2 regions of the Amycolatopsis sp. NPDC000009 genome follow, and region 2 is predicted to be linked to the other one. Evidence: riboswitches for the same ligand, from Rfam matches in the RefSeq annotation. Region 2 holds a riboswitch; the other holds the start of a gene.
The links. Region 2 has a riboswitch for cobalamin ahead of ACZ3HL_RS32860 (prenyltransferase/squalene oxidase repeat-containing protein). Riboswitches for the same ligand answer to the same signal wherever they lie in the genome.
Positions count from the first base shown of each region.

Region 1 (4,406 bases), on a different contig from region 2:
GAATCCTGCCGATCGACTCCATGCAGCTGCTGATCGACGCCCGCCAGGGCGACGCGCTCGACGTCGACACCTCGTCCACTTTGGACTGGGCGCCGCTGCGCGAGCGGGTCAAGACCGTCGGTATGCGCAACTCCAACGTGATGGCGATCGCGCCGACCGCGACGATCTCCAACATCTGCGGGGTCGGGCAGTCGATCGAGCCGCTGTTCCAGAACCTGTTCGTCAAGTCGAACATGTCCGGCGACTTCACCGTGGTGAACCCGCACCTGGTCCGCTCGCTCAAGGAGCGCGGGCTGTGGGACGAGGTCATGGTGTCGGACCTGAAGTACTTCGACGGCAGCCTCGGCCAGATCGACCGCGTGCCGGACGACCTGAAGGCGCTGTACGCGACCGCGTTCGAGATCGAGTCCAAGTGGCTGGTGGACGCCGGCTCGCGTCGGCAGAAGTGGATCGACCAGGCGCAGTCGCTGAACCTGTACATCGCGGCGCCCAGCGGCCGCAAGCTCGACGAGCTGTACCGCTACGCCTGGCACAAGGGCCTCAAGACCACGTACTACCTGCGGGCGCGGTCCGCGACGCACGTGGAGAAGAGCACCCTGCGCGGCACTGACGGCAAGCTGAACGCCGTCTCGGCCACCCCGGCTCCGGCCACACCCAAGCCCGCCGCCGCTCCGGCCCCGGCTCCCGCCGCTTCGCCCGCCCCGTCGGCTTCCGCCGCGGTCCCGGCCGTCCCGGTGACCGCCCCGGCCGCCAAGCCGGAGCCGAAGGAGATGCCGAAGGTCTCGGACGTCGACTTCGTCGCCACCGACGGCGCGGCCTGCCGGATCGACGACCCCGACTGCGAAGCCTGCCAGTAAACATCCTCGTGAGTGGTAAGGGCGGTTCTAACCGTCCTTACCACTCACGACGCCTCTTGGAGCCTCTATGACCACCTTTGACCCCGCCACCGACGCCACCGGCCTCGGTGAGATCGAAGTCGGCGCCGCCCGGATCAACGTCGACGACAAGCGGATGATCAACGCCCGCGCCGACGTCAACCAGCTGCTGCCGATGAAGTACACCTGGGCGTGGGAGAAGTACCTCGCCGGCTGCAACAACCACTGGATGCCGACCGAGGTCGCCATGCAGGCCGACATCGCGCTGTGGAAGTCGCCCGACGGCCTCACCGAGGACGAGCGCACCATGCTCAAGCGCAACCTCGGCTTCTTCGCCACCGCGGAATCGCTGGTGGCCAACAACATCGTGCTCGCGGTGTACCGGCAGATCACCAACCCCGAATGCCGCCAGTACCTGCTGCGCCAGGCGTTCGAGGAAGCCGTGCACACGCACACCTTCCAGTACATCTGCGAGAGCCTCGGCCTGGTCGAGGGCGAGCTGTTCAACATGTACCGCGAGGTCCCGTCCATTTCGGACAAGGACGCGTGGGCACTGAAGTACACGCAGAACCTGGAGAACCCGGACTTCGAGACCGGCACCCCGGAAGCCGACCAGAACTTCCTGCGTGACCTCGTCGCGTTCTACGTGATCTTCGAGGGCATGTGGTTCTACACCGGCTTCGCGCAGATCCTCTCGCTCGGCCGCCGGAACAAGATGGTCGGCATCGCCGAGCAGTACCAGTACATCCTGCGCGACGAGTCGATCCACCTGAACTTCGGCATCGACTGCATCAACCAGATCAAGATCGAGAACCCGCACCTGTGGACCGAGGAGTTCCAGGCCGAGGTCCGCACCATGCTCACCGAGGCGTGCGAGCTCGAGGTCGCCTACGCCCGTGACACCATGCCGCGCGGCATGCTCGGGCTCTCGGCCGAGCTGATCGAGCAGTACATGCACTTCATCACCGACCGGCGGGCGCAGCAGATCGGTCTCGCGCCGATCTTCGGCGAGACGGAGAACCCGTTCCCGTGGATGTCGGAGGCGATGGACCTCAAGAAGGAGAAGAACTTCTTCGAGACCCGCGTCATCGAGTACCAGTCGGGCGGCGCCCTCGACTGGGACTGACCCCGCACACGCGACTCGCGTGCTCGAATCGCGAACTCGCGTGATCAGACGCGTAACTCGCGTGATTGAGCGGCGAACTCGCGTGATCAGACGGACGACACGCCGGGCGGCCTCCGCCCGGCGTGTTCCGTCTCCGAACACGCGAGTTACGCCCCCGATCACGAGAGTTCGCCGTTCGATCACGCGAGTCGTCCGTTCAATCACGCGTGTCGTCCGTCTGATCACGCGTGGCGTCCGGTTCGTCACATGTCCAGCGGGCCACTAGCGCGTCTCGGTACGCTCCGGGGTGCTACTGGTTCGCCCGGCCTCCCCGGCCGGTCGAGGTAACAGGGAACCCGGTGCGAATCCGGGACTGCCCCGCAGCGGTATGTGGGAACGAAAGCCGTCACCGTGTGAGACACGGTAAAGCACTGGGACATGGCGCCCCGGGAAGCGACGGCCGGTAGGAACGAGCGAGTCGCCCACGAGTCCGAAGACCTGCCCGTGGTACGCGCGCCGACGGCGTGCGTGAGTCCGGGCCTCGTGGGATGGGCACGACCGAACGGCGGTCACTCCTGCGCGCGCTCCGGGCTCTCACGACAAGCTCGCGAGGAGAGAGCTGTGACCGAAATCGGCACGACAGTGCTGGGCTACCCCCGCATCGGACCGGACCGGGAACTCAAGCGTTCGCTCGAACGCTACTGGGCGGGCAAGATCGACGAGGCCGAGCTGCTGGCCACCGGCCGCGCGCTGCGCACGCGGGCCTGGCGCGAACTCAAGGACGCGGGGCTGGATTCCGTCCCCTCCAACACCTTCTCCCACTACGACCAGGTGCTCGACACCGCCGAGCTGTTCGGAGCGCTGCCGGAGCGCTTCACGGCACTCGGTCTCTCGCCGCTCGATACCTACTTCGCCGCCGCGCGCGGGGTGCAGGACGCGCCGGCGATGGAGATGACGAAGTGGTTCGACACGAACTACCACTACATCGTCCCCGAACTCGGCCCGGACACGACGTTCTCGCTCACCGGCACCAAACCGCTCGACGAGTACCGCGAGGCTCGCGCGATCGGCGTCGAGACCCGGCCGGTGCTGGTCGGACCGGTGACGTTCCTGCTGCTCGCGAAGCCGTCGGAGACCGCCCCGGAAGGCTTCCGCCCGCTGGACCTGCTCGACAACCTCCTCGACGGCTACGTCGAGCTGCTGCGCCGTCTGCACGACGAAGGCGTCGAATGGGTCCAGTTCGACGAGCCCGCCTTCGCCGCCGACCGCACCGAGCGCGAGCTCAACGCGCTCATCCGCGCCTACCACCGGCTCGCGAAGGAGACCGCGCGACCCAAGATCCTGGTCGCCGGGTACTTCGGTGGCCTCGGTCGCGGCTTGGGCGTGCTCGCCCGCTCCCCGATCGACGCGATCGCCGTCGACCTGGTCACCGATGAGTCCTTTGTGGACGCCGTCGCCGCCGAGCCCGCCCTGCGGGACAAGGAGGTTCTCGCCGGTGTCGTGGACGGGCGCAACGTCTGGCGCACGGATCCGGCTCGCGCGCTCAGCCGGGCGGCGACTCTGCTGGGCACCGCGCGGTCGGTCAGCGTGTCGACGTCCTGCTCGCTGCTGCACGTGCCCTACGACGTCGAGCGGGAGGACGGACTTCACCCGCGTCTGAAGGGCTGGCTCGCCTTCGCCAAGCAGAAGGTCGACGAGGTCGTGCTGCTCGGACGAGCGCTGAAAGAAGAGGGAGTCGACCTCTCCGCCGCCCGTGCCGCGGCCGCGGATCGCGCGGCGGCGGCCGATCTCGCCGACTCCGGAGTGCGCGCCCGGCTGGAGGCACTGCGGCCGGAGGACACCGTCCGCTCCCCCTACGCCCGGCGCGCGGAGGCACAGCAGGCGGCGCTGGGGCTGCCGCCGTTGCCGAGCACGACGATCGGCTCGTTCCCGCAGACCACCGAAGTCCGCAAGGCGCGCGCAGCGCACAAGGCGGGTTCGCTGGACGACACGGGCTACGAGGCCGCGATGAAGGCGGAGATCGAGCGCGTCATCCGGCTGCAGGAGGACCTCGGCCTGGACGTGCTGGTGCACGGCGAGCCCGAGCGCAACGACATGGTGCAGTACTTCGCCGAACGGCTGGCCGGGTTCGCGGCCACCGACTTCGGCTGGGTGCAGTCCTACGGTTCGCGCTGCGTCCGGCCGCCGATCCTGTACGGCGACGTCTCTCGCCCGGAGCCGATGACCGTCGCGTGGGCGCGCTACGCGCAGAGTCTGACCGGCAAACCCGTCAAGGGCATGCTGACCGGTCCGGTGACGATCCTCGCGTGGTCCTTCGTGCGCGACGACCAGCCACTGGGCGAGACCGCCCGGCAGGTGGCGCTGGCCATCCGCGACGAGGTGCACGACCTTCAGGAGGCGGGCATCCGCGTCATCCAGGTGGATGA
Region 1 is NZ_JBVHDI010000018.1:126,564-130,969, reverse strand. It holds gene ACZ3HL_RS34370 (ribonucleoside-diphosphate reductase subunit alpha) at 1-857, shown strand, start outside; gene ACZ3HL_RS34365 (ribonucleotide-diphosphate reductase subunit beta) at 925-2,001, shown strand; cobalamin riboswitch at 2,278-2,500, shown strand; gene metE (5-methyltetrahydropteroyltriglutamate--homocysteine S-methyltransferase) at 2,602-4,406, shown strand, end outside.
Region 1: it holds a riboswitch for cobalamin, as region 2 does, so the genes downstream of both, metE (5-methyltetrahydropteroyltriglutamate--homocysteine S-methyltransferase) here and ACZ3HL_RS32860 (prenyltransferase/squalene oxidase repeat-containing protein) in region 2, are expected to answer to the same signal.

Region 2 (4,406 bases):
GCTGCTGGCGGCGGCGGACGCGGCCTGGCAGGCGGGCAGACCGGGCTGGGCGCGCCTACTGCTGTCCAAAGTAGACACCGAACCGGGTGCGGTGGCGTTGCTGCACGGGGAGATCGAGCTGCGTGACGGCGATCCCGCCGTCGCCACCCACGAACTGGGCGCGGCGGCGGAACTGCTGCCCGATCCGGCGGGCGCGCTCCTGCTGGCGGGTGAGGCGCGGAGGCTCGGTGGTGACCTGAGCGGCTACCGGGCCCTCGCCCGGACCGTCCCGGCGGGCGACGAGCTGGCCTCCGCGCATTTCCACGGTCTGACCTCGGTTTACGCCGGCCGTCACGAGGACGCCGTCGCTCCCTTGACGGACGCCGTCGCCAAGGGGATGGCGGGCTCGGACGTCGCCGGGGCCGTCTGGGCGGCCGAAGCGGCCTTCGCCCGCGGGCATGCCGAACGGGCGCACGAATACGCGGCAGCGGCCGTGAGCCGCGCGCGCCTCGGCAAACGGCACGCCGAGCTGCCGTGGGCGCTGATCTACCTGTCGCTCTCGGCCATCGCGCTCGACCGCCTCCCCTGTGCGCGGGCGGCGTCCCGCGACGGGCTGCGCGCACCGCACAACCTGCGGATGGAGCATCTGACGTTGCTGGGCTTGGCCGCCGCCCTGCTCGGTGACCGCGTACCGGAGCTGGACGAGGCGGCCGAGGGGATCGCCGAACGCGGCCTCGGCAGGCCCGCCGCGGTCGCCGCGTGGGCGAACGCCTGTCTGGACCTGGCCGAAGACCGGCCCGACGACGCGTTGAGCAGGCTCGAAGATCTCGCCTCGGGTGTGTCCGGCGACCAGCCGGTGATCCGGGTGCTGGCCACGCCGCAGCTCGTCGAAGCGGCCGTCTGTTCCGGGCGGCCCGAACGCGCGCCGGCCGCGCTGGAGGTGTTCGACCGCTGGACCCTCGCGGGCGCGGAACCCTGCTGGCTCGCGCTGAGCCACCGCTGTCACGCGCTGACCGCGCCGGATCCGGAGACCGCGGAACGGCGATTCCGGCTGGCCATCGAAGCGCACCGGCGGGCGGGCGGCGCGATGGAACTCGCCAGGACCCGGTTCGCGTACGCCACTCTGCTGCGAAGGCGCCGCCGGACCCGCGATGCCCGCGACCAGTTCCGCGATGCCTTGCGGGGCTTCGAAAACGTCGGCGCCGCCCGCTTCGCCGAACGGGCGAGGGCCGGGCTGCGGGCGACCGGCGAGACCGTCGACTCGCCGCACCGTTCGCTCGCCGGGCTCACCCCGCAGCAGGACGCCATCACCCGGCTGGTGGCGGCGGGGGAGACGAACAAGGAGATCGCGCGGCGGCTGGTGATCAGCCATCGCACGGTGGATCACCACCTGCGGAACATCTTCACGGCACTGGGGGTGCGGTCCCGCGTGGAGCTCGCGCGCCGCGTCACCGCCGGGGAGCGAACTGCTCGTGAGTGGTAAGGACGGTTAGAACCGTCCTTACCACTCACGAGGTCTCGTCACGCGCAGGCCAGGACCGGGGCCTGCGGACGTCCGCCGCCGTGCAGGTCGCTCAACGGAACCCTGGCCAGCCCGAGGATCGCCTGCGCGGTCGCGCGCGGGGCGGTCGACGGGTTCGGGCCGGTGGCGTCGTAGGCGATCGCGCCGCGGTCCGGCTCGGCGCCGGCGCAGCCGGTCTGCAGCGACCGCAGGAATCCCCGCGCCTTGACGGCTGCGGCGGGGCGATGCCCGGCCAGCGCCTGAGCGGCGAGGCCGGTGCTGTTGGCGTTCGGCGCGTTGGTGCCGAAACCGAAGCCGCCGTTCGGGTGCTGCTTGGTGACCAGCCAGGAGGTGCCCTCGGCGGCGTTCACCGCGTCACCGGTGGCGCGCAGGGCCTGGACGACCGTCGCGGTCGCGTCGACGTCGCTCGTGCACGTCGCTTCGCCGAAGTTCTGCGGGAAACCGCCGTCGGGGCACTGGCTGCCCGCGAGGAACGCCACGGCCTGCGCCGGCACGTCGCCGATGCGGTCCAGCGCCAGCAGGGCGAGCGACTGCGAGAGGGCGTTGGAGTAGTCGCCGTATTCGGACCGGTCGGAGAACCGGCCGGACGGCGTGAGCAGCGAGAGCAGCCCCGCCTTCAGGTCGACGCCGCCGAACGACGCCGGGTCCTTGCCGCGGATCTGCGCGGCGAGGAGCAGCTTGGCGTGCGCGCCCGCGTACGCCTCCGTGCCACCGCCGACGTAACCCGTGGTGATCTCCGGTTTCGCCAGCCACGCGATCGCCTTGCCCGCGTTCGCGTCCGACACCCCGGCCGCGGCGAACGCGAAGATCGCGTCGATCGTCAAACCCTGGTCGGGGAACTTCTGGCCGCCGAAGTCGGCCTCGAACCTCTCCCCGTCGGTCAGCTGCCTCGCGAGCCAGCCCGCGGCCGCGTCCGCCTTGTTGTGGGTGGCCGCGGCCGCCGCCGGAGCGGCGACCAATCCGATGCCGCACAGCATGGCGACAGCGAAAACCAAACGTCTCATGAGAACCCTTTCCCGCACTTCCACGACAGGAGTCGGTGACACCGCGCGACGTGGGTGACCGGGCTCGCCTGGAGGGCACACCGTTGCGGGACAGCGCCGGACTCTCACCGGACTTCCCCCACGACCGCGCTGAATCGGACGAACCGAAGACTACCGCCGAGCGCAAAGGCCGGTGTGATCCTGGTGACCGACCTGGTCAGCGGTGCCTGCCGGAGGTGATCGGGTGTTAACCTCGGCTGGCTCGACAACAGAACACCGCCGCCCGTGACGGGGAAGCCGGTCGAAATCCGGCGCTGTCGCGCAACCGTAGGCCCTTCACCAGGGCGAGCCGGGATACCGAACGGGCGGATGAACGAACCACTGTCGCGATAAACAGGGGTGACCGCGGCGTCCCGCGCCGTCCTCCGTCACGCCGCAAGGAGGAGTCATGCGCCGCGGGTATCTGGCCGCGACGGCGTTCGCCGTCAGTGTCGGCGTGGTCGCCGCGCTGCTCACCGGAACGGCCACCGCCGCGAACGACCCCGGTGCCGCGCAGGCGAATTCCCGTTGGCTCGCGACGAAGCTGAAGCCGGACGGCACGATCGAGAACCCCTTCGGCGGCGAACTGCCCGACCACGGCCTGATGCTCGACGTGCTCTTCGCTCTGTACGCGTCGGGCGACGGCGCCAAGGCCGAGCCGATCATGAAGTTCCTCGACGACGAAGGCCACGCGAGCGACTACTTCACCTGGGAAAAGCTTGTTCCCGCACCTGGATTCGACAAGGTCGTCGTCGGCGGTTCGCTGGCCAAGATGCTGGTCGCCACCCAGGTCTCCGGCCGGGACCCGCGAAACGTCGACGGATACGACCTGATCGCCGAGACCCACGCCGCGATCGTGCGCAAGGGCCCCGACAAGGGCAGGATCAGCGACTACACCAAAGATCCGGAGATCACCGGCCCGGTGAACAACGACGCGAACCTGTTCGGCCAGGCGCTCGGCGTCATCGGGCTCGCCGCGGCGGGCGAGAACGACCGGATCGCCATCGACAGGTTGCTGGCCCAGCAATGTTCCGATGGCTACTTCCGCCTCGTCTTCAACTACATCCCGACGAACGAGACCGGTGACCACGTCACGCCGGACGGCCGCAAGATCTCGACCTGCGACGAGGGGAAACCGCTCGACCTGTCGCCGTCGGACGGCGACGCCACCGGTCTCGGGCTCTCGGCGCTGCTGGCCGCAAGGAAGGCGGGCGCGACCGGACTCGACGCCCCGATCGCCAAGACCGTCTCGTGGCTCAAGGCGAACCAGAGCGCCGGTGGCGGCTGGGGTGGTGGCGTCAGCACCGAAGCGCCGAACACCAACAGCACCGGCCTGATCGTCCAGGCACTCGCCGACGCCGGCGGCGCGGACGCGGCGGTGGACAAGGGCGTGCGGTACCTCAAATCCGCGCAGGCGAACGCCGCCGCCGACGCCGGTACCAAGCTCGCGGGTGAGCTCGGCGCGATCGCCTACAATCCCGCCGCCTACGAGGCCGCGCGCACCTCGGGGATCAGTGGGCTCGACACCTGGATCCGCGCGGGTGCCCAGGCTTCGCTCGGGTTGGCGCAGGTCGGCTTCTACGCGCTCGCGAAGGGTGACAGTCCGCCGCCGACCAGCGGCGCACCGGCTCCCACGACGACCACCATCACGACCTCGGTGACACCGCCGCCCAAACCCAGGAAGGCGGGCACGCCCGCCGGTGTCCAGGTGAGGGCTGGGACGGCGATCGCCACCCCGGACACGGCGACACCGGCCGCCCGCCTCGCCGCCTACCTGGCGAACCGGCTCGCCGGCGGCGACCACGTCGAGGTGACCGAGGACGGCAAGACCTACGTCGACTACGACGCCACCGCCGACCTGGTGCTGGCCCTGCGAGCGCTGG
Region 2 is NZ_JBVHDI010000016.1:180,430-184,835, reverse strand. It holds gene ACZ3HL_RS32865 (helix-turn-helix transcriptional regulator) at 1-1,462, shown strand, start outside; gene ACZ3HL_RS32860 (prenyltransferase/squalene oxidase repeat-containing protein) at 1,501-2,505, opposite strand; cobalamin riboswitch at 2,538-2,664, opposite strand; cobalamin riboswitch at 2,751-2,865, shown strand; gene ACZ3HL_RS32855 (hypothetical protein) at 2,933-4,406, shown strand, end outside.